3 regions of the Colwellia sp. MB3u-4 genome follow, and region 1 is predicted to be linked to each of the others. Evidence: predicted binding sites of a transcription regulator. Region 1 holds the regulator's gene; each other region holds the start of a gene.

The links. The regulator LexA, encoded in region 1, represses DNA repair genes until DNA is damaged. The targets are predictions, from matches to a motif close to TACTGTATNNNNATACAGTA.
Region 2: the regulator LexA is predicted to act here: its motif matches at 2,639-2,658, upstream of recN (DNA repair protein RecN).
Region 3: the regulator LexA is predicted to act here: its motif matches at 2,394-2,413, upstream of dinB (DNA polymerase IV).

What each region holds. Positions count from the first base shown of each region.
Region 1 covers NZ_JACGVE010000074.1:138,788-146,527, reverse strand. The annotation lists gene ahpF (alkyl hydroperoxide reductase subunit F) at 1-461, shown strand, start outside; gene oxyR (DNA-binding transcriptional regulator OxyR) at 711-1,613, opposite strand; gene H4J61_RS06140 (hypothetical protein) at 1,884-2,186, opposite strand; gene lexA (transcriptional repressor LexA) at 2,470-3,084, shown strand; gene coxB (cytochrome c oxidase subunit II) at 3,671-5,227, shown strand; gene ctaD (cytochrome c oxidase subunit I) at 5,240-6,844, shown strand; gene H4J61_RS06120 (cytochrome c oxidase assembly protein) at 6,856-7,440, shown strand; gene H4J61_RS06115 (cytochrome c oxidase subunit 3) at 7,471-7,740, shown strand, end outside.
Region 2 covers NZ_JACGVE010000079.1:163,031-170,770, forward strand. The annotation lists gene H4J61_RS10245 (RnfH family protein) at 1-160, shown strand, start outside; gene H4J61_RS10250 (outer membrane protein assembly factor BamE) at 442-789, opposite strand; gene recN (DNA repair protein RecN) at 895-2,559, opposite strand; gene nadK (NAD(+) kinase) at 2,734-3,615, opposite strand; gene grpE (nucleotide exchange factor GrpE) at 3,802-4,437, shown strand; gene dnaK (molecular chaperone DnaK) at 5,469-7,391, shown strand; gene dnaJ (molecular chaperone DnaJ) at 7,705-7,740, shown strand, end outside.
Region 3 covers NZ_JACGVE010000075.1:14,310-22,049, forward strand. The annotation lists gene H4J61_RS06345 (MBL fold metallo-hydrolase) at 191-1,045, opposite strand; gene dinB (DNA polymerase IV) at 1,270-2,343, opposite strand; gene nhaD (sodium:proton antiporter NhaD) at 2,757-4,178, opposite strand; gene H4J61_RS06360 (HupE/UreJ family protein) at 4,704-5,942, shown strand; gene nqrM ((Na+)-NQR maturation NqrM) at 6,198-6,419, opposite strand; gene H4J61_RS06370 (FAD:protein FMN transferase) at 6,522-7,565, opposite strand; gene nqrF (NADH:ubiquinone reductase (Na(+)-transporting) subunit F) at 7,729-7,740, opposite strand, start outside.

The DNA.
Region 1 (7,740 bases):
TTACTGTTCTTGAATTTGATAGCGTACTACGCGCTGATGCAGTATTACAAAATAAAGCGCGTTCGTTGCCAAATATCGAGATTATTGTTAATGCTCAAACTACCGAAGTATTAGGTAATGGCAAGCATGTTACTGGACTAAACTACCTTAATCGTGCAACAGATAAGCAAGAGAATGTCGAACTTGCGGGTATTTTCGTACAAATTGGTTTAGTGCCAAATTCAAAGTTTTTGCAAGGAACTGTTGATTTAACCGAGCGAGGCGAGGTGATCATTAACCACAAAGGCGAAACCAATATTGCGGGTGTTTATGCGGCGGGCGATGTAACAAACACGCCATTTAAGCAAATTATTATCGCTATGGGCAGTGGTGCAACAGCAGCATTAGGTGCATTCGATTATTTAATTAGAACACCGAACCCGCTTGAAAACACTGAAAGCGTTAGCGAAGCTGCAGCCTAATAGCGCATTATTTCCTAGCTTAAATTAACACTGAAACGCCAGTGCAATAAGTACTCAAAAAATAAACGCTATCGTTGGCAAGGGTAGCGTTTTTTCGTTAATAGCGCGCTTGCTGTTGCACTGATTTAACCTTCCCCCCATGTAGGTTCCATGCAGGCGTGATATAGCTTGGACTTTAGTTCATCAAGTTAAATGAAGTTTAACCGTTTTTGCTCGAAGCTCATAAGCGGGTTGTGAAACATAGCTAATTTATTCATCAAATAAACCCGTTACTGCTTGGCGCACTTCATTAACCACAGCTCTAACACTTTCCATGCGCGCGTAACCGGCACGACAAAGTAATGATATTTCACGCACCGGTTGTGGGCTTTCAAAAGGAATGTAATGAATATGCTTCTGTGGAGCATAATTAATTGTCGCCAACTGTGGTAGCAGGGTAATACCCATATTACTGGCCACCATATAACGTAAGGTTTCAAGACTGGTGGCTCGAAAACTATGATCTTCCTCCGCACCAGCACTAAAGCAATAGCCCATGGCTTGATCTCTCAAACAATGGCCATCTTCTAAAGTGAGGATTTTTTGATTATGTAAATCATCAAATGTTACTTTAGTTTTATTAGCCAGTGGATGTGAAGGAGACGTGGCCATCACCAATGGCTCGGTGAATAAATCGTAACGTTCAAAACGCGCCATTTCTGGCAACCAAGGCAAAATTAAAATATCGAGTTTACCTGTTTCCAATTGTTGCAGTAAATCTTGGGTTCTATTTTCATGTAAATAGAAGTTTATTTTAGCTAGATTGCTGTTTAGTGCCGGCATAATATGCGGCAATATATATGGCGCTAACGTCGGTATTAAGCCTATATGTAAATCACCTGACAGTGGATCAAGTAGCGCTTTTGCCGCTTCTTCAAAGTTATTCGCGGCGTTAAGTACTTGCCGAGCTTGTTGTACTAACTTTTCTCCTGCGGGTGTTAGCATAACATTGCGCGGTTGGCGTTCAATTAAGGTTAGCTTAAGGCGTTGTTCTAGTTTTTGAATTTGACCACTTAGCGTTGGTTGACTAACAAAGCAAGCCTCAGCGGCATGGCCAAAATGCTTATATTCGGCAATGGCGGTTAGATATTCTAAATCACGAATTTTTATCATAGTTTAAATCTATTGATATAAGGTAGTTAATAGCTAAATTTATGTTAGCTTAAGGTACTGAGTTTAGCTAGCATATTGAAAAGCAAAGCCTGCACTGAAGCGTTAATACCCAGACTAAACCATGTTTGCAAAGGCTAAAACTTGCTAACGACGTGGTTAATTGAGGCGCTTATTGCATCACTGCATATTTAAGCCGTTGTTTAAAATGACTTAGGGTACTTTGAAATCTTGAAATCTTGAAGAGTTAAGAAGTTGAGGGAGATTGAAGCATTATAGCTTTGATCGCTCATAGGCCGGAATGTTAATAAAATTTTCATCACCTTTGGCAACCGCTTCTTTTAAGCTCGCTTTTCTATTTTGGCGAGACTCAATACTTTCACCAAATACCTGAAAGTGAGCTTGCGCGATAACATCGACAGCCTCTACATGAGATATAACGCCTAACGCTTTACCCGCATGGATAAAGCCTTCAACTCTGAATTTTTGCTTATCATCTTTTTTATGATTTTTTGCGAGGCTAAAAACTTTTAGTAATTGTGCTTGGCAACAATCTAAATATTCGTGTTTATTCATTATCTTCCATTCACCTTCTAAGGTTGATTTACCTATATACCTGCTGTTTAAGCAAGGTTAATAGTTATATTTATGGGTATTTTTAATGACCTTAATCGTGAAAGCCGCTTTACAACAATATGGATTGAGCACTTAATTTTTTGCTAACATCACTAATTGCAACTAAAGCCCAAACTAGCAAAGGCGACTGATTATTTTCTTGCGTTTATTTACAGCCTGTATACAATAACAGTAATACTGTGTAAAAATACAGGCTTGCTCTTAAGTAGCTTAAGGAACAACTATGCGCCCTTTAACACCCAGACAACAGCAGATTTTTGATCTGATCCGAGAAAAAATTTCTGATACAGGTATGCCACCAACACGTGCCGAAATTGCTACTTGTTTTGGTTTTAAGTCGGCCAATGCAGCAGAAGAACATTTAAAAGCGCTAGCGAAGAAAGGCTATATTGAAATGCTACCTGGCACATCGCGTGGTATTCGTCTTGCACAAGAGTTTATCGCTGAAGATGGTTTGCCACTTATTGGCCGTGTGGCAGCCGGTGAGCCTATTTTGGCACAAGAACATGTTGAGCAGCATTACAAAGTTGATGGCAATTTATTTCATCCTCCGGCTGATTATTTATTGCGTGTTAATGGCGAGAGCATGAAAGATATCGGCATTATGGATGGCGACTTGTTGGCCGTTCATCAAACAACCGACGTGCAAAATGGTCAAGTGATTGTTGCTCGTGTAGAAGACGATGTTACCGTTAAGCGTTTTAAACGTGAGGGCAATGTGGTTTATTTACATGCTGAAAATGAAGATTTTGCACCGATTAAGGTCGATTTAAAGTCTCAGCAATTTAATATCGAAGGCCTAGCCGTTGGTGTTATTCGCGCGGCTGATTGGATGTAGTTCACGTTTCATTTACTTCATAAATGCTAATACTTAGCTAAACTAGATTTTCCTACACTATTTTTTCCTAAATTATATTTCGCAGATTTAACTATCACTTGGTTTAATTCAAGGTGTTAAAATCTGCGTATTCCACATGCTTGATAACCATTTATCTACCTAATATGTAGCTAAATTTTTTTGGTTAGAGCTATCCTTCTGTTCGGCAATAAATACCGCTAATAGCTTGCTTTTTATACAGCAAATTTCTGTGTTGATTATTTATTATTCAGCATGAAAAACAGGCTTTGAACAAAACATGAACATTGCAGCCATCCTTTTAAAAATCTACTTATCGTCCGGTTTAGGGCTTTTACTCTATTGTATTTACTGGTTTTTATTTATCATGCTTTTGAAATTAAAAATTGACCCCTATCAAGTTTTAAGTAATTCTAGTCTGGAAAACGTACAAAAAAAACAATAGGGCGCAATTGACAACTGTTGATTAATGCGTCACTTAAATAATAATAAATGTATGCGCTAACTAGCCGGTTTTCATAATGAAAATACGTTATTTGGCCTAAATTAAAGGTGAAGGAGATGTCGTGTGAAAAGACGTAACCTAGGTTTGCTGTTGCTAGGGGGCTTGTTGTCTAGTTCAGTGTGGGCAGATATGTCGCTGAACCTAACCAAAGGTGTTACTGAGGTTAGTAGAGACGTATATGATTTACATATGCTGGTGCTGTATATCTGTACTGGTATTGGTATTGTGGTCTTTGGTGCAATGTTTTGGTCTATGGTGTTTCACCGTAAATCAAAAGGTTTCAAACCAGCAACCTTTCATGAAAGCACAAAAGTTGAAATTCTTTGGACGGCGATCCCTGTCGTTATTCTAATTGCTATGGCTTTTCCTGCCACTATTACGCTTATCGATATGGAAAATAACGATGATGCGGACTTAACCATTCAAGTAACGGGTTCTCAGTGGAAATGGCATTATAAATATTTTGATCAAGACCTTGAGTTTTATTCAGTGCTTTCTACCCCGCGTGAACAATACGAAAACCAAGATGGTACCTCAGCAGAAAAAGGTGAACATTACCTGTTAGAAGTTGATCGTCCTTTGGTTATTCCAACCAATAAAAAAGTGCGTTTTGTTATTACTTCTGATGATGTTATCCATGCTTGGTGGGTACCGGCATTTGCGGTAAAACAAGATGCTAACCCAGGCTTTATTAATGAAGCTTGGACCAAGGTAGATGAACCCGGTGTTTATCGTGGCCAATGTGCTGAGTTGTGTGGCAAAGACCACGGCTTTATGCCGATAGTGGTTGAAGTTAAGTCTGAAGCCGATTACGCCATTTGGCTTGATGAGCAAAAGCAAATGAAAGCCAATGCAGCAGCTGCTGAAGCGGCGTCGTTAAATGCTTCGGCTTCAATGGACGAATTAATGCAACTGGGCGAAACAACCTATACCGCTTACTGCGCAGCGTGTCACCAAGTCAGTGGACAAGGTTTACCACCCGCATTTCCAGCTCTTAAAGGCAGTGCTATTGCCACAACGGGTCCTGCTAGTGCGCATATAGATATTGTCGTTAATGGTAAAGCAGGTACCGGTATGCAAGCTTATGGTAAGCAATTAAGCTTAAAAGAAATCGCGGCGGTTGTAACTTATGAGCGTAATGCTTGGGGTAACAATACCGGTGAAGCTGTTCAAGCGGCTGACGTGCAAGCGGTTAGTGGTGCAAGTACCTCAGATACGGTTGAGCAAGCGGTTGAAGACGTTAAAGAACAAGTTGCTGAAACCGTTGCCAAAGTCATACCAGAAGAAGATTTATCAAAGGTTTATAGCCAAGACGAATTAATGACCCTGGGTGAAGATGTCTACATGACAGCTTGTGCTGCGTGTCATCAAGCTACTGGTGAAGGCATGGCGCCTGTTTTTCCTGCACTTAAAGGTAGTGTGATTGCTACAGGTGATGTAGCAGTGCATTTGGATATGGTGCTTAACGGCAGCAAGAAAAATCCAGCGATGGCGGCTTTTGCCGGCCAATTAACTAAAACGCAAATTGCGGCGGTTGTCACTTATGAGCGTAACGCTTGGGGTAATAACACCGGTGATTTAGTCCAGCCAGCAGCCGTTGCTGCTGCTAGCGCGAAGTAGGGAGGCGTTATAATGACTACAGATGTAATTGATGATCAATCCGAGCATGATTCACATGACGGTGAGCACCATGATCATAAAATGACCGGCATAAAACGCTGGCTATATACCACAAACCATAAAGACATTGGTTCGATGTATTTATGGTTCTCTTTTATCATGTTTTTAACTGGCGGTGCTATGGCGTTGGTTATCCGAGCTGAATTATTTCAGCCTGGACTACAGATAATTGAGCCTGATTTCTTTAACCAAATGACCACAGTACACGGTCTTATTATGGTATTTGGTGCGATAATGCCAGCCTTTACCGGTTTGGCTAACTGGATGCTACCTATGATGGTTGGTGCGCCAGATATGGCACTACCTAGGCTGAATAACTGGAGCTTTTGGATATTACCCTTTGCTTTCGCTATTTTATTGTCGTCTTTCTTTATGGAAAGTGGTGCACCAAACTTTGGTTGGACCTTCTACGCGCCTTTATCAACCACCTATAGTAACGGTAGTACAGCGTTCTTCGTTTTTGCGGTACATATTATGGGGATCTCCTCAATTATGGGCGCAATTAACATCGTTGTAACCATCATGAATATGCGTGCGCCTGGTATGACTTACATGAAAATGCCATTATTTGTGTGGACATTTTTCATTACGGCTTACTTGTTAATAGCGGTGATACCGGTGCTCGCGGGTACCGTTACTATGGTGTTAACCGATACCTATTTTGGCACCAGTTTCTTTGATGCCGCCGGTGGTGGTGACCCAGTAATGTTCCAACATATTTTCTGGTTCTTTGGTCATCCTGAAGTTTACATCATGATTTTACCTGCATTTGGTATTGTCTCTACAACAATTCCAGCTTTCTCACGTAAGCCTCTATTTGGCTACAGTTCAATGGTTTACGCGACCGCATCAATTGCATTTTTGTCGTTTATCGTTTGGGCGCATCATATGTTTACCACGGGTATGCCGTTATTTGGCGAATTATTCTTTATGTATTGTACGATGTTAATTGCCGTACCTACAGGGGTGAAAGTCTTTAACTGGGCAGCAACAATGTGGCGTGGGTCTCTTAGTTTTGAAACCCCTATGTTGTTCTCTATTGCCTTTGTAATTTTGTTCACTATTGGTGGTTTTTCTGGCTTGATGTTAGCAATGACCCCAGCTGATTTTCAATATCACGATACTTACTTTGTTGTTGCTCATTTCCACTATGTATTGGTTACTGGGGCGTTGTTTTCAATTTTTGCTGGCGCTTATTACTGGTTACCAAAATGGACGGGTTACATGTATAACGATACGTTAAGTAAGTGGCATTTTTGGTGTTCACTTATTTCAGTAAACTTATTGTTTTTCCCAATGCACTTTTTAGGTTTGGCCGGTATGCCGCGTCGTATTCCTGATTATGCTTTGCAGTTTGCCGACTTTAATAAGTGGGTCAGTATTGGTGGCTTTGCCTTTGGTATTTCGCAGTTAATCTTCTTGGTATTGGTTATCAAGTGTATTAGAGGCGGAGAAAAAGCGCCGATGAAACCTTGGGATGGAGCTGAAGGTTTGGAATGGACAGTGCCTAGCCCTGCGCCATACCACACGTTCACAACGCCACCAAAAATTGATTAAGTGGAGCTAAAATGACTAACGGTGAATCGCAAAACAAGTTATCAAAGCAAGCACAAGCGAAAACGCATGATGCTTCGGTGAAAAAAACAGTAAAAAAACTGATGTTGATTGTTTTTGGTATGTTTGGTTTTGGTTTTGCGCTGGTGCCGTTATACGACGTGTTTTGTGATATCACCGGGTTAAACGGAAAAACATCTAATGTTGCGGCAAGTTACAACGTCAAGAGCATAGATACCGAACGTACGATTACCGTACAATTTTTGACTCGAACAGCCAAAGGTATCCCTTGGAAGTTTGAGCCCATGGTGAATGAAGTAGAAGTACACCCAGGTGAGCGCAAAACCGTTATATTTTACGCTAAAAATGAGTCTACAAGCGATATTGTCGGACAAGCTGTGCCGTCAGTATCACCAGGGCGGGCGGCGGTTTATTTTCAAAAGATAGAATGCTTTTGTTTTAATAGCCAACCGTTAAAAGCCAGTGAGGATGTTGAAATGGGATTGCAATTTTATGTCGATTTAGACATACCCGATGACGTATCCACCATCACCCTATCTTACACCTTGTACGACATTACAAGCTCGGTTGATTCTTAAGTGCTTGGCACTTAAATGAGGGGAACAACAATGACAATAAAAGAATACGAAAGTTATTACGTACCAGCGCAAAGCAAATGGCCAATAGTGGGCGCTATTGCCTTGTTTTTGATTGCCGTAGGTGCGGCAAATTATGTTGCAAATTTGAATAACCCTGAAAATGCAGGCGGCGGCTGGGTATTGCTGGCGGGTATTGCCTTGATTATTTATATGATGTTTGGTTGGTTTAACAATGTTATTACCGAGTCAATGTCAGGAAAATATAGTCACCAAATGGACAATTCATTCCGCCAAGGTATG
Region 2 (7,740 bases), on a different contig from region 1:
TTGGAATCGCTTAGCTAAATTAACCGATAAGGTGAAAGACTTAGATCGTATTGAAATTTACCGTCCACTGCTTGCTGACCCGAAAGAAGTACGTAAACGCAGAGCAGAAAAAGCCAAAGAAGAAGGCCGGGCTAATAAAATTACTGGCGGTCGGGTTTAGCCACGCCGAGGTAATACTGGCGAGAGTTAATTTACTATTTTGATATATGATTTAGTGTGACTTAGCCTGACTTAACTAGGTGATTTATTAAAAATTTAGCCATAAAAAAGCATGTCCTAAATAGACATGCTTTATCTTCAGGATGAACCTTATATCAAGCTCACATGGCAGTTCCTAGCCATTAAAGTCATTAATGGCTGCACTGCATCAGTACATTCTTGGACGCCAATGTGAAAGAGTGATGATGTTCAAAAAACAACTAGTCGCTAGTTAACTAAACCCTAGTTAACCATAGGCACGTTATAGCTTTCCGGTAATTCAAAATCACCTTCAGCATTAACAACCTTGTTGTTATCAAAGGTAATGGTAAATTGTTTTTTTGCGTTAAATTCGTCGCTTCGACCTGATTTGAAACTATAAACATAATGCCAAATATCTTTATTAAACGCGCCTTCAACAACAGGGCTACCTAATACAAACTTAACTTGTTCTTTTGTCATACCAATTTGAAGTTTGTCGATATCTTTTTGCTCTAGATAGTTTCCTTGTGGAATATCTATACGATAAACCCAGCTAGAACAGGCAGAAACAGACAAGGCGATTACAATAGCTAATACTCGAAAAAACATGTTAATTATAATTATCCTTTATAGTTTGAATGGGGATAATAGCGAAGCGGGCTAACAGATACAAAATAATTTTTAGTTTATTTTACCCGCTTGCTGATCTTTGCTTTATCCGGCCAGTAATTCTTGCGCGTTAGCTAGGCTATTTTCGGTAATTTTATCACCAGCCAGTAAGCGAGCAATTTCTTGGACGCGGCCATTGCTAGAAAGTTCAGTTACTGTGGTTTCTGTATGTTCACCATCGGTTAATTTAGCGACAAATAGTTGTTGATGACCTTTACTGGCCACTTGCGGTAAGTGAGTTACACAAATAACTTGGGTATTTTTTGCTAGTTGTTTCAATTTGCTACCTACCATAGCGGCGGTTGGACCACTGATACCGACATCCACTTCATCAAATATTAAGGTAGGGGTGATAATTTTATCCGCTAGAATAACTTGCATCGCTAAGCTGATACGAGAAAGTTCGCCGCCTGAGGCAACTTTATTCATGGCTTCTAACGCTTGCCCTGGGTTTAAACTCGCTAGATAACTCACGCTGTCATTACCGTTAACCGATAAGTTTTCGCTTTTATCTTGGCAAATATCGATGAAAAATTTGCCATACGGCATGTTAAGTTCAGCCATGCTTTTGGTGATCATTTTACTTAACTTAGTGGCTGCTTTTTTTCTTGAGTCAGACAAAATCAGTGCAGCGTGTTGATATTTTTGTTTTGCGGCCTCTATATCATCGTTAATTTGGTTTAAACGTGTTTCATCAGAGCTAAATAATTGTAGCTCTTGTAACAGCTGTTGATGAAAGTTTGCTAATGAGCTTGCTGATACTTGATGTTTTTTCGCTAGCAGCACAGCGGTTGAATAACGCTCTTCTATTAAAGTATAAGCTTGTGGGTCAAGCTCTAAACTTTCGTAATAATGCTTAATTTCTTGGCTAGCGTCTTCAACTTGAATTAAGGCTTCGTTAAGCTGTTCTGCAATGGTTTTTAATGTCGGGTCATAGTTACCCAAAGCGGTAATTTGCTCGGTACTGTGCCGTAGGCCATCAACGACGTTAAATTGTTCATCTTCAGATAATTGTTGTACAGCAATTAAGGTTTCATTGAGGATGTGCTGACCATTACTTTGGCGGTTATAGTCAATCTCTAAGCTTTCAAATTCATCAAGTTGTAATGAAAATTCATCTAATTCGTTTACTTGGTACTGTAATAACTGCTGTTTGGCTTCACGTTGTAGTTTGCTTTCTTGCAACAGTTTGGCTTCTTGGCTAAGTTCACGCCATTGATGGTAATAATATTTAACTTCATCTAACAAGTGCTGGTGGCTGGCATAAGCGTCAAGAATATTGCGTTGTTCAGCGGGTTTAACGAGTAGTTGATGGTTATGCTGACTGTGGATATTAATCAGTAGTTGTCCAATTTCTTTTAGTTGCGTTAAAGGCACTTGGCTACCATTAATATAGGCTTTAGAGCGGCCTTCAGCAGAAATAATCCGACGCAGAATACATTCATTTTCGAGCAACATATCATTGTTTTTTAGCCATTTTTTTGCTCGTTTGTTATTACTAGTATCAAAAGTGGCGGCTAACTCGGCTTTCGCGCAATTAGGTCTAACGACGTTTGTTACCGCCCTATCACCTAAGCAAAGCCCTAAGGCGTCAATAGCAATAGACTTACCTGCACCGGTTTCGCCGGTAATGGTAGTCATGCCTTGCTGCCAATCAATGTCGAGTGAACGCACAATGGCAAAATTTTGAATGTTGAGCTGCAATAACATAGTCGCCTCACTGTCTTTATCGCAACGTTATATTGGATAAAGTGTTAATACCAATTGAAATGGTAAATAAAAAACCAGATACTGTTAATTTATACAGTATCTGGTTTTTATTCAAGCTATGTTCGCAATTTTATTTATATTTCGACATTCTACTCATCGCAGGTTTAAGAAATATTAGTAGAGTTTATGACCCCAACCTAATTTATTTCTTAGTACATTAAAGTAGTTATGATCAAGTGGGTGTATTAGGCGCAGGGTAAATTCACTTTTTTTGATGATAACTTCATCACCGGGCATAACCGCTAAAATTACATGGCCATCGCAGCTAACTTGCAAGTTTTCATAGTTTTCATTGGCCAGTTTTAGTTTGATTTCGCTGTTGCCGTCAACCACAATAGGTCGACTGGTTAACGTATGAGGAAACATAGGCACCAAGGAAAGGGCATTTAAATTGGGGGTTAATATCGGGCCACCCGCTGACATAGAATACGCGGTTGAGCCGGTAGGCGTTGAAACAATTAAACCATCAGAGCGTTGGCTAAACATAAAGCTGCCATCGATATAAACTTCAAATTCGATCATGCTGGCGACTTTACCGGCATGCAACACAGCTTCGTTCACCGCACTGTTTGAGCTTTTAAGTTTGCCGTGGCGATAAACTTCAGCTTCGATAATAAAGCGTTGTTCAGCGCGAGATTCACCTTTTAAAATGGCTTCAAGCGGGGTGATTAAATCATCAGGAGATAAATCGGTCAGAAAACCTAAATTGCCACGGTTAACCCCAATAACGCCCACATTGTAACAAGCTAAAACTCTAGCCGCCCCTAACATATAGCCGTCACCACCAATAACAATAGCCAGATCAGCCTGCTCGCCAATACGGGTAAGTGACGCCATGACAACATTTTCAATATTAACGGTTTGGGCCACGGAGTTTTCTATCAGCACTTGATAGCCTTGCTGTGACAAATATTGATGTAAAGCTGCTATGGTTGAACTGGCACCTTCATGGTTAGGTTTACCAATTAAGCCAATAGTGCGGTATAAATTACTCATACGGTGCTTATAAATATGTAATATAATTAAGGACTATCAGCAGTTTCGCGCTATTTCACTCGCTTGTAAAGTTGACTTTTTTTTAAATGATTTACTTTTGTGCTTGAATCATAAAAACAAACCCCCATAATTAGCGTTATTATGTTTTATCTATTTTGAAATTTAAGATCTACTTTGGAGTTTTTCATGGCCAACGAGTCAACAGAGAATAAAAGTGCTGAAGAAATTTCAGCAGACGCATTAGCCGCTGAAATTGTTGAGGATGCAGAAGAGCAAGTTGAAGTTCAACTTGACGCTGCAGTCGAAAATATCAGTGCTGAGCAAGAAAAAATAAACGAACTTGAATTAGCATTAGCTACAGCTAAATCGACGGTTGCCGATCAAAAAGATTCAGTCATTCGTGCGAAAGCAGAAGTTGACAATGTTCGTCGCCGTGCGTCACAAGACGTTGAAAAAGCACGTAAGTTTGCTTTAGAAAAGTTTGCCGCAGAAATGTTAACAACGGTAGACAACCTAGAGCGAGCATTACAAAATATCGATAAAGACGACGAAAGTAATACGGCTATCATCGAAGGTATTGAGTTAACTTATCAAGGTTTATTAGCTTCGTTAGAGAAATTTGCGATTCAAGCGATTGATCCACAAGATCAACCGTTTAATCCTGAATTGCATCAAGCGATGTCAATGCAAGAAGTTGAAGGTGTTGCACCTAATACCGTTATCGCGGTTATGCAAAAAGGTTATGAGTTAAACGGTCGTTTAATTCGCCCTGCTATGGTGATGGTGTCAAAAGCTAAACCCAGTGTTGATACCACCGCATAATTTTTATTATTCGGTAATTTTGCACGACAAGAAAAGCCAAACAAATGTTTGGCTTTTTTATGTGCAAGATTTGATCATTTTTAGGTACAAAAAAATGGCCAAAGTCACATTATCACCCGCGCAAAGTCATACTAACAGCTAGCCAAATTCATATTATCACCTGTAGGCACTTGTAGGATGGACTTCAGTCCGTCAAGTTAAATGAAATTTAACCGTCTTTAGATAAATGCCAAAAAAAATAATACTCGCAATAGCTGAATAATACTCGCAATAGCTGTTTGTTAACCCGTCAAATTAATTGCCAGCTTAACGATTGTCAGACTAAGGTCCGACCTACAAAAATCACAAACAAAATAAATTAGTGTTTGAAGACGGTATACAGAGAGATGGTGTCCACAAAAAGCTCAACGCCACATGACACCCGTAGACACTTGTAGGATGGACTTCAGTCCGTCAAGTTAAATGAAATTTAACCGTCTTTAGATAAACACCAAAAAAAAATACCCGCAATAGATGTTTGTTAACCCATCAGATTAATTGCCCGCTTAACGGTTGTCAGACTAAAGTCCGACCTACAAAACCTACAAAACCTACAAAACCTACAAAACCTACAAAAATCACAATTGCCCAAGGCCAAGTTATTACTTGTAGGGTGGACTTCAGTCCATCAAGTTAAATGAAATTTAACCGTCTTCAAATAAATGCCAATCAACAAAGCAAAATTATGGTTAATACCATTAACTGACGAGTATTTAATTAATTTCTATTTTTTTGTCATGTGCTTGCTATGTTTTACAAACTATAGGCTTTTTAAACTATATTATTGCATAATCATTGTGTAGCTCTTTACTAGTAATGGTATAGACCACAAATGCTTATTGTTATTAATAAAAAACAGAGCAAATAAAAACGGATATTTTTTACTTATTTCAACAAAAATAGTTGAAAAAACTTTTTCCTGTCCCCACTTACTGTTCATCGAAAGATTTAATCTTTATTTTTAACGTAATAAGTATTCGGAGATCCTCAAGATGGGCAAAATAATTGGTATTGACCTAGGGACAACAAACTCTTGTGTTGCTGTTCTAGATGGCGGTAAAGCACGTGTAATTGAAAATGCAGAAGGCGATCGTACAACTCCTTCAATCATAGCTTACACAGAAGAAGGCGAAACGTTAGTGGGTCAACCTGCTAAACGTCAGTCAGTAACAAACCCTAAAAACACATTGTTCGCCATTAAGCGTTTAATTGGTCGTCGTTTTGAAGATGAAGAAGTTCAACGCGATATAAAAATTATGCCATTTGGTATTGTTAAAGCCGACAACGGTGATGCTTGGGTAACGGCGCGTGATAAAAACATCGCTCCACCACAAGTTTCTGCTGAAGTTTTAGCAAAAATGAAAAAAACAGCAGAAGACTATTTAGGCGAAAAAGTAACTGAAGCCGTTATTACGGTTCCTGCTTACTTTAACGATGCACAACGTCAAGCAACTAAAGATGCGGGTCGTATTGCGGGTCTTGAAGTTAAACGTATCATCAACGAGCCAACTGCTGCTGCCCTTGCTTACGGCATGGACAAGCAAGAAGGCGACAAAGTTGTTGCGGTATACGATTTAGGTGGTGGTACATTTGATATCTCTATCATCGAAATTGATGAAGTTGAAGGCGAGCACACGTTTGAAGTACTAGCGACTAACGGCGACACTCACTTAGGTGGTGAAGATTTTGATAACCGTTTAATCAACTATCTAGTAGCTGAATTCAAGAAAGATCAAGGCATGGATTTAACTACTGATCCTCTTGCTATGCAGCGTTTGAAAGAAGCGGCAGAAAAAGCAAAATGTGAGCTTTCTTCAGCACAACAAACTGATGTTAACTTACCGTACATCACTGCTGACGGTTCAGGCCCTAAGCATATGAACATCAAAGTAACGCGTGCTAAATTAGAGTCTTTAGTTGAAGACATGGTTAAAGCCACTTTAGGTCCGCTTAAACAAGCACTTAAAGATGCTGACCTTTCAATTAGTGACATTAACGACGTTATCATGGTAGGTGGTCAAACACGTATGCCTATGGTACAAAAAGTTGTTACTGAATTTTTTGGTAAAGAACCTCGTAAAGATGTTAACCCTGATGAAGCTGTAGCTGCAGGCGCTGCGATTCAAGCGGGTGTACTTTCTGGTGATGTAACTGACGTACTATTATTAGACGTTACACCATTATCATTAGGTATTGAGACTATGGGCGGCGTGATGACGAAAGTTATCGAGAAAAACACCACTATCCCAACTAAGCAATCTCAAACATTCTCTACCGCAGACGACAACCAAGCGGCAGTAACCGTACATGTTGTGCAAGGCGAGCGTAAGCAAGCTTCAGCAAACAAATCTCTTGGTCAATTTAACCTTGAAGGTATTGACGCTGCACCACGTGGCACACCACAAATTGAAGTAACTTTCGATTTAGATGCTGATGGTATTTTGCACGTAACGGCGAAAGATAAGAATACCGGTAAAGAGCAAAAAATCACCATTAAAGCTTCTTCTGGTTTATCAGATGAAGAAGTAGAGCAAATGGTACGTGACGCGGAAGCAAATGCTGACGAAGATGCGAAATTTGAAGAGCTTGTACAAGCTCGTAACCAAGCTGATGGCATGGTTCACGCAACGCGTAAGCAAATTGAAGAAGCAGGCGACGATTTACCAAGCGAAGACAAAGAGAAACTTGAAACAGCATTAGATGAACTTAACGTTGCCATTAAAGGCGATAGTAAAGAAGAAATTGATGCCAAAACTCAAGTGGTTGTCGAAGCTTCAGCTAAGTTAATGGAAATTGCTCAAGCTAAAGCTCAAGCACAAAGTGGCGCACCTGAAGGTGAAGCTCCTGAAGCTGATGCACCAGGCGGCGACGATGTAGTTGACGCTGAATTTGAAGAAGTTAAAGACGACAAGTAGTCAATTGTCAGGTTGCCCTTGTATCGGTCAATAGCAGCGCGGACATGCTCACATACATTGTATGCTCGGCGTGTTCACCCTGTTCTAGCAGGATACGATGACAACAAAAACAATTAAACTTTGTGGTTTAGTTAACATAAATTAAAGCGCTGATAGTTATCGGCGCTTTATTATGTAAAGTAACAACGAAAAATTAATTATTACCTGATGTTAATTTGCTTAGATTTTTAAGGTGTTAAAGTGAACGCTACAGCGTCTAAGAAAGAAGTTAAACAAATTAGTATCCATAAATAGAAGTAAAGAAATCAAACCTATGTCAAAACGCGATTATTATGAAGTGCTTGAAGTG
Region 3 (7,740 bases), on a different contig from region 1:
CCTGTAAATTCTACGCATAAAAAAAGGGCTATTAAAAAGCCCTTATAGGTAAATTATCTCTAGTCGGTTAGCTGAGTTCAGTTTTGTTGGACTTTGTATTCACACGGCCAAGAATTATAACTCACCTATGACTTTGACTCAGCACCTATGACTTTAAGTCAGCAAACTATTACTTTAAGTCAGCAACCTATTACTTTAAGTCAGCAACCAAGGTTTTCAGCCACTTCTCTTCAGTAATAAATTCCCAAGACAAATGCTGATATTTTTCACCCATACCTTCGTTAAGTATTTGCTGTTCAGATTTTCCGGCAGCAAGTGCCGCAGACACTTTATTAATACTAAACTCCATCATTGTCGCAAAGGCTAGCATATGGCTCTTGTCGGTTAACTTGCCATGGCCTGGAATGATCACCACATCGTCAGGTGTGTTTTTAAGCATGTACTTAACATTGGCTAAATAGCCTTTAACACTACCACCACTTTCTAAATCGATATAAGGAAAACCAATTTCAAAAAATAAGTCACCGGTATGTAATACGTTCGCTTTTTTAAAGTAAACATAGGTATCGCCGTCAGTATGGCCGCTCGGTAAATGTGTTAGCTGAATTTCTTCGTTAGCTAAATAAATAGTAATACCATCTTTGTAGGTTACCACAGGCAAACTTTCTACTTCATGGTCGGCTTTGCTGCTCAACCGGCTGCGAACATTCTCATGGGCAAAAATTGGCGCTTTATGTGAAAAAAACTGATTACTGCCAGTATGGTCGCCATGATAATGCGTATTGATGATATATTTAAGTGCTTTATCCTCAATGCCTTTCATTGCTGCTTCAATTTTTTCAGCTAATGGGGCAAATTTATCATCAACTAATAGCAAACCTTGTTCTGTGGCTAACACACCAATATTACCACCTGGACCTTGCAACATATAAACACCGCCTGCAGCGGGTTGCACAGTTATATCGGCATCAGCCATTTCTTGCGCATGCAATGAAACACTCAATAATGTACTCACGACTGCACTGACTAAAAGTTTTTTTAACATGATTTTCCGCCATTTTTAATATGATTAAGACTGAGAATTCAAAGCATAGGTTAAATCCTATTAATAGCTCTAAACTTCTGTCATTTAATTGTCGTTGGTATGGGTATTAGTTGATATGTATTGTTTTACTCTATTTGACCGTACTTAGATCACTTTGCCCTTGCATTATACTTTTCAAAGGCAATAAAAATTTGACACTAAATTAACAAAAATACAACACAAGACTAAAATAAGGCTAGCTGACTTTGCTTATCATGACTGTGTTGCTCAGTAAAACCCAATGACAAGCCTATCAAACGCACTTTTCGATTATTAGCTCGGGTCATAGCTTTTTGTAATAATTCAATAAAAACAGCTTCAAGACAAGCTTTTGATTTTATATCAACCGTTGTTTGCTGAAAGTCGGCAAATTTAATTTTTACCGTTTGTTTGCTAATTTCACGATCGGCATACTTGGCTAAGCGCAGTTGTAGTTGACTAAATAAACTTATTAATATCGCCTGACATTGTTCAATGGAGTCAATATCGTCTGCCAGAGTAGTTTCAATTGCCAGTGATTTTCTCACCCGTGAGGTTTCAAGTGCTCTGTCATCTATACCAAAGCTACGTTGGTATATAACGTTAGCGAATTTACCGACTATAGTGTGTAGTTTTGCTACCGAACTCGCTCTTACATCGGCGCAGCTTTCAAAACCAAAAGCTTTTAGCTTTTCACTGGTTTTTGGCCCAATGCCTGGGATTTTTTTCAGCGCTAAATTAGCCACAAAAGCACTGACATTTTCTGGCGTAACCACACATTGGCCATTGGGCTTATTTTCATCGCTCGCAATTTTAGCTAGAAACTTATTGGGCGCAATACCAGCCGACGCGGTGAGATTAAGCTCGTTATAAATATCACGGCGTATTTGTTCGGCAATTAAGGTAGCGCTACCATAAAACAACGGCGAATCAGTCACATCAAGATAGGCTTCATCTAACGATAAAGGTTCAATTAAATCAGTATAGCGGGCTAATATGGCGCTAATTTGTTGCGATACTTGCTGATAAACTGACATACGGCCATTAACAATAATCAGTTCAGGGCAAAGGGCTTTCGCCCTTGCGTTTGGCATAGCAGAGCGCACACCAAACTCTCTCGCCTTATAGTTACAAGTACACAACACACTACGCGGCCCATTGCCACCAACAGCAATAGGCACATGACGCCACTGGGGATTATCACGCATTTCAACCGCGGCATAAAAGCAGTCCATATCGATATGAATTATCTTTTTTTGCGGTGGCTTATCTTTAAACATTTACCATGCCATATAAATAAATTAATGTAAGATATAACAATACAGACCATGACTGTATATAAACACAGTTACTTTACCATTTATTAAGCTAGCGTCAATATAGTAAAATCAAACAATGAAGAAATGGCTTAAGTTATCAATATAGATCATTATAAGATGTTGAATGCTAGTGGGCGTAGGCCGTAGTGCAAAGCATCAATTTTCCTCAAAGAATTGTTAAAATGAAGACTGAGTTAAAGAGTGATTAAATAGAGCCAAGCCCCTTTTCTGGTTACTCATTGAAGTGATTAGTTACTATATTAAGCGGCAACCTAGCTAAGGTTAACTACGCTTTAGGCGTAATAACAATAGCTAGTTCGACACCATATGTTTTTCAGTTAAGCTAAACTGAAAAACATATTAACCATTAACCATTAACCATTAATCAGAAAGTGTACGCCAATACTTGCCGCGTAACCTAGGGCAATAGCCCAACTCCACTTTAAGTGACCCATAAAAGAATACATACCTTTGGTTTGCCCCATTAACGCCACACCTGCCGCTGAGCCAATGGACAATAAACTGCCGCCAACCCCTGCGGTCATGGTAACTAATAACCACTGTTGAAGATCCATCACTGGGTTCATACTTAACACCGCAAACACTACCGGAATGTTATCAACAATGGCTGATAATACACCTACGGCAATATTGGCGTAAGTTGGGCTCCAGTTACTGTACAAGGCCTCTGAAACTAAGCTTAAATAGCCCATAAAGCCTAAACCACCCACACACATAACAACGCCGTAAAAGAACAGTAAGGTGTCCCACTCTGCCCGTGCTATTTTGTCAAAAATATCAAAAGGTATAATATTGCCAAGCTTTTTCAATGCTTCTGCATCGTTTTCAGCTTCGGCTTTATTACGTTTTTTATCTAAAGAGCGTGGTAGGCTCATACGTAAATAAAAACCAAAGAATTTTAAGTAACCTAATCCCATCATCATACCTAACACGGGTGGCATATTAACCACACTATGGCATAACACGGCTGTTGCAATGGTCAGCACAAAAAGTGCGACAATTCTTTTTGCGCCTCGCTTTATTTGGAAAGCTTCACTGACGACTGGCGTCGACTTTTCATTGGAAATGAAAAAGCTCATGATGATGGCGGGTACTAAAAAATTGACCACTGAGGGAATAAACAAAACAATAAATTGTTCAAACTTAACCAAACCTGACTGCCAAATCATTAAAGTAGTAATGTCGCCAAACGGACTAAATACACCACCCGCATTAGCCGCAACAACAATATTAATGCAGGCTATATTGATAAACTTTTTATCCTTAGACGCCACTTTTAATATAATGGCACACATCAACATGGCGGTAGTTAAGTTGTTAGCAAATGAAGAGATAGCGAAGGCTAAAATACCCGTCACCCAGAACAACGATCTAAGGCTCAAGCCCTTAGAAACCATCCATAAACGCAAGCCATCGAAAATACCTCTTTCTTCCATCGCGTTAATGTAGGTCATGGCCACAAGAAGAAATAATAATAACTGCGCATATTCAAGTAAGTTATGATTAAAGGCTTCCTCTGCCTCTAAGGGCACTCCATGCTGGGTGTATACCCAGCCAATAATTAACCAAATAACACCAGCGGCAACAAGCACAGGTTTTGATTTTCTTAAGTGGATAACGTCTTCGCCAATAACCAGTAGGTAGGCGATTGAGAATAAGATAAGGGCAGTGAAACCAAATATCGAGTTGGTTAAATCAATACTGCCGTGACCTGAGGCCCAAGCAGTCGCAGAAATACATGAAAGTAACAGAATTAATAATATTTTTTTAAACATAAGTACCTAATGAACTCAATATTGTTCTGGTTATTAGCGTTGACCAATGACTAAAATGGCTGTTTTTATTGGCTTATACTATTTTCAAACTTATCTCGGCTGTTTATTGGCTTTTTAAGGTATCAATTTGATCTTATTAAGCGAATAAATTAGCGCTGATAAGTAACGAATAAGGCCCTCTGCTTTGCTAAATCATTTAAATTTTAGCAAAGCACAAGTGTTGCCCACAGTATTATAATCTGCGATATAACATTTTGGCTTATATTATTTTTAAAGTTTTTGCTCTAAATCATAATATATCGCAAAGTTTGTCACTTTCCATCGCCATGATGAGCAATAAGCTTTAGGTTTAGCTTTTGTGTTTGTCCATTAATAAGCGCTAGCTAGCAGTAAAGGAGAGGTAAAGGAGAGATAAGTCGTGATATATAAATGTAGAAGTATTCTCTTCATTTTAAAATCACTGTTAATTTTATAAAAGATGCGATAGCTTAGCGCTATTTTTTTCTCACCATAAAGGTTTTTATTTTGCATACGCGAGCACTTTTTCCGCTATATATTTTTATTATCTTATTTACCACAGCACTTTTTTCATGTGCTAGCTCTGCCCATAGTGATGATATTAATAAGGCGACGTTATCCTTAGATAACAGTGAACATTATCAACTTGTTGTTACGGTAGACTTGCTGCATTTACTAAAAAAACATCTCAACATCTCAGGTGATGACGCTAAGGTGATTGGCGTACTCAATCAGCACTCGTTTGTTGAACAAAAAAAGCTACTCGAACACCTGCAAGTTATTTTGAGCCAACAAACTAGTCTGCATTTTACTTATATAAATGCGCATAAAAATATTCAAGGGAGCATTGACGCGAATATAGACGGGAACATTGACGGGAATATAAAACAAAACCTAAAGCACAATATTGCGCCCTTTAAAGGCTTACAATTACAGCATTTAAAGCGAATATTATCTCAACAAGCCGGCTTAGCTGAATATAAAGCACAATTAAACGTAACCGGAGATATTCCACAAGGGGTGGATGAAGTTGCCGTGCAATTTTCGCCATTATTGGGTGATATTGTACTGAAAGTGATTCGACCACAGCAAGAAATCATCCGTTCAGCAACCCTAAGTAACCGTTATAAAATTAGTTTAGCCAACGCCAACTTAGCGGCAAGTAACGCTATAGTGCCTACAAGAATAAAACTTGCCGCTGATTATATTTATCAGGGTTTTGTTCATATACTGCCACTGGGCTTAGATCATATTCTTTTTGTTTTAGCCCTTTTACTTTTTGCTAAACGTCGCTCAACTTTACTATGGCAAATCTCTGCATTTACCCTAGCGCATACCATTACCCTTGCCTTAGGTATTTACGGTGTTGTAGCCTTGTCCAGCGCAATTGTAGAGCCACTCATTGCCTTATCTATTGTCTATGTAGGCGTTGAAAATATTTACCGAGCACAAACAAATACCACTAGTTATGCACGTATGCCGATAATATTTGCCTTCGGTTTGTTACATGGTTTAGGTTTTGCTTCGGTATTAGGCGATCTGGGATTAGCGCAGAGTCAATATGCCTTGAGTTTGATCTCATTTAACATTGGCGTTGAACTAGGACAACTGACGGTTATTGCCCTCGCTTTTATGTGTTTATATCCCTTGAGGAGTAAAGTTTGGTATCAAGAAAGGTTAGTACTGTCGCTTAATGTTGCGATTGCTATTATCGCTATCTATTGGCTAATTGAACGACTTATTTAAGCGTTTTAGTTAAGTTATTAGCATGGTAAATGGCAGTAAAGTAGTTAACTAAGCATCGCGTTCTTTGACATCGAGCTACAAAGGTCTGCTAATACCAAAGAAACTTCGATGGCTAAAAGCATCAATGGCTCAAGTTATATTGCTCAACCTAAACAGAAAAAGGTGAGCTAAGCTCACCTTTTTCTAAAAATCATCTGATGTAAACTGCAAGTTTTGATAACACAATGCGCTAAAAACTTTACTTACGTCAACAGCCTAAATATTTTTCACGCTGATGTCGCCAATGGTTAATGCCGCTACTCGATCACGTTCTTGGCGCTTTTCACAAGGATCATCACAGTTGCATGACTTATCAATACCAACGTTCGCTAGGCCACCACAACTACCAGCAAGCGTTTTGTTCTGAAATATATAACCTACTGCCATTGCCATAACAATAACGAGAAAAAAACATAAGGTGATTAAAAAAATAACCATAATGAGTGCCTACCTATTTGATAAAACTTTAATAAGTTGATTATAAAAATAACTTTTAAATAACGAGAATAACGTCAGTAACGTAAATAAACCCCTGCAAACCTACTTGAGGTACTGCATGAATTTTACCGTGCTTTGCTCGACAAAGCCATGATCAGTTTTCTCAATAATGTAAACCGCAAGATCATTAGCCTCTGCAAACGCCAGCGCTTTTTCTTCACCCATCACCATCATGGCCGTAGATAAACCGTCAGCAGTCATTGATGATGGATGAATTACCGTCACAGAAACCAGTTTATGATTAATCGGCTTGCCAGTTTTTGGGTCTATGATATGCGAAAATCGTTGGCCTTCAGCTTCAAAATAAATGCGGTAGTCACCTGATGTAGCAACCGCGTTATCTTTTGGCACAATAATTTGATGAACAGCACGTTCGGTACTTAAAGGCTTTTCAATCGCAACATGCCAAAGTTCACCGGTATGTTTAAAACCTTTAAGACGCATCTCTCCACCAATTTCAACAAGGTAATTATTGATGCCATTAGCTTCGACGAACTCAGCGACTAAATCAACGCCATAACCTTTGGCAATGGTTGACAAATCAACATAAAGATCGGGAATACTTTTACTTAACATGCCGTTTTTAAATGCTAACTTATCTAAACCCACTCGCGCTTTGGTGGCCGTTAATAATTCATTATTTGGTATGGTTTCAGGACGATATTCTGGCCCGAAACCCCATAAGTTAACTAATGGTCCTACCGTTACATCAAGCGCACCATTACTTAGCTCTCCTAAGCGCATAGCTTCTTTAATTACCCGAGCTAAACCTGTCGAGATATTAACTGGCGAAAGTGACCTTGATTGATTAAATGTTGATAATTCGGAATCTGTAATATAAGTCGACATTTCCTGATTGAGTTGTTTTAACTGTTTATCAATACCTTGCTGGATTTTAACTGCGTCTATGTTCTGACCCACCAGTTTAATATTATAGGTGGTGCCCATCGTATTGCCTTGCAGAAAATATTCTTGACGAGCAAGGTCATTACTGGGTGAACAGCCGCCTAACACAACTAACATGGTTGTTATTAGCCATAATTTAGCGGCTAATTTGTGCTTAGTTAGGTTAAAACTATATTGCATCACAATATCCTTAATAAAAGTTTGTTTAGCTAAAGCAAGCTGCGTCATTGGTGAAAAAAACAGCTTGTTTTAGCTAAATAAATTCAGTGATAAAGTTAAAAGCTAATAGGTATTAAAAAGGCGACCTAGGCCGCCTTTTCACTTAATGAATTCGCGAGCTTAATTAGCCACCGAA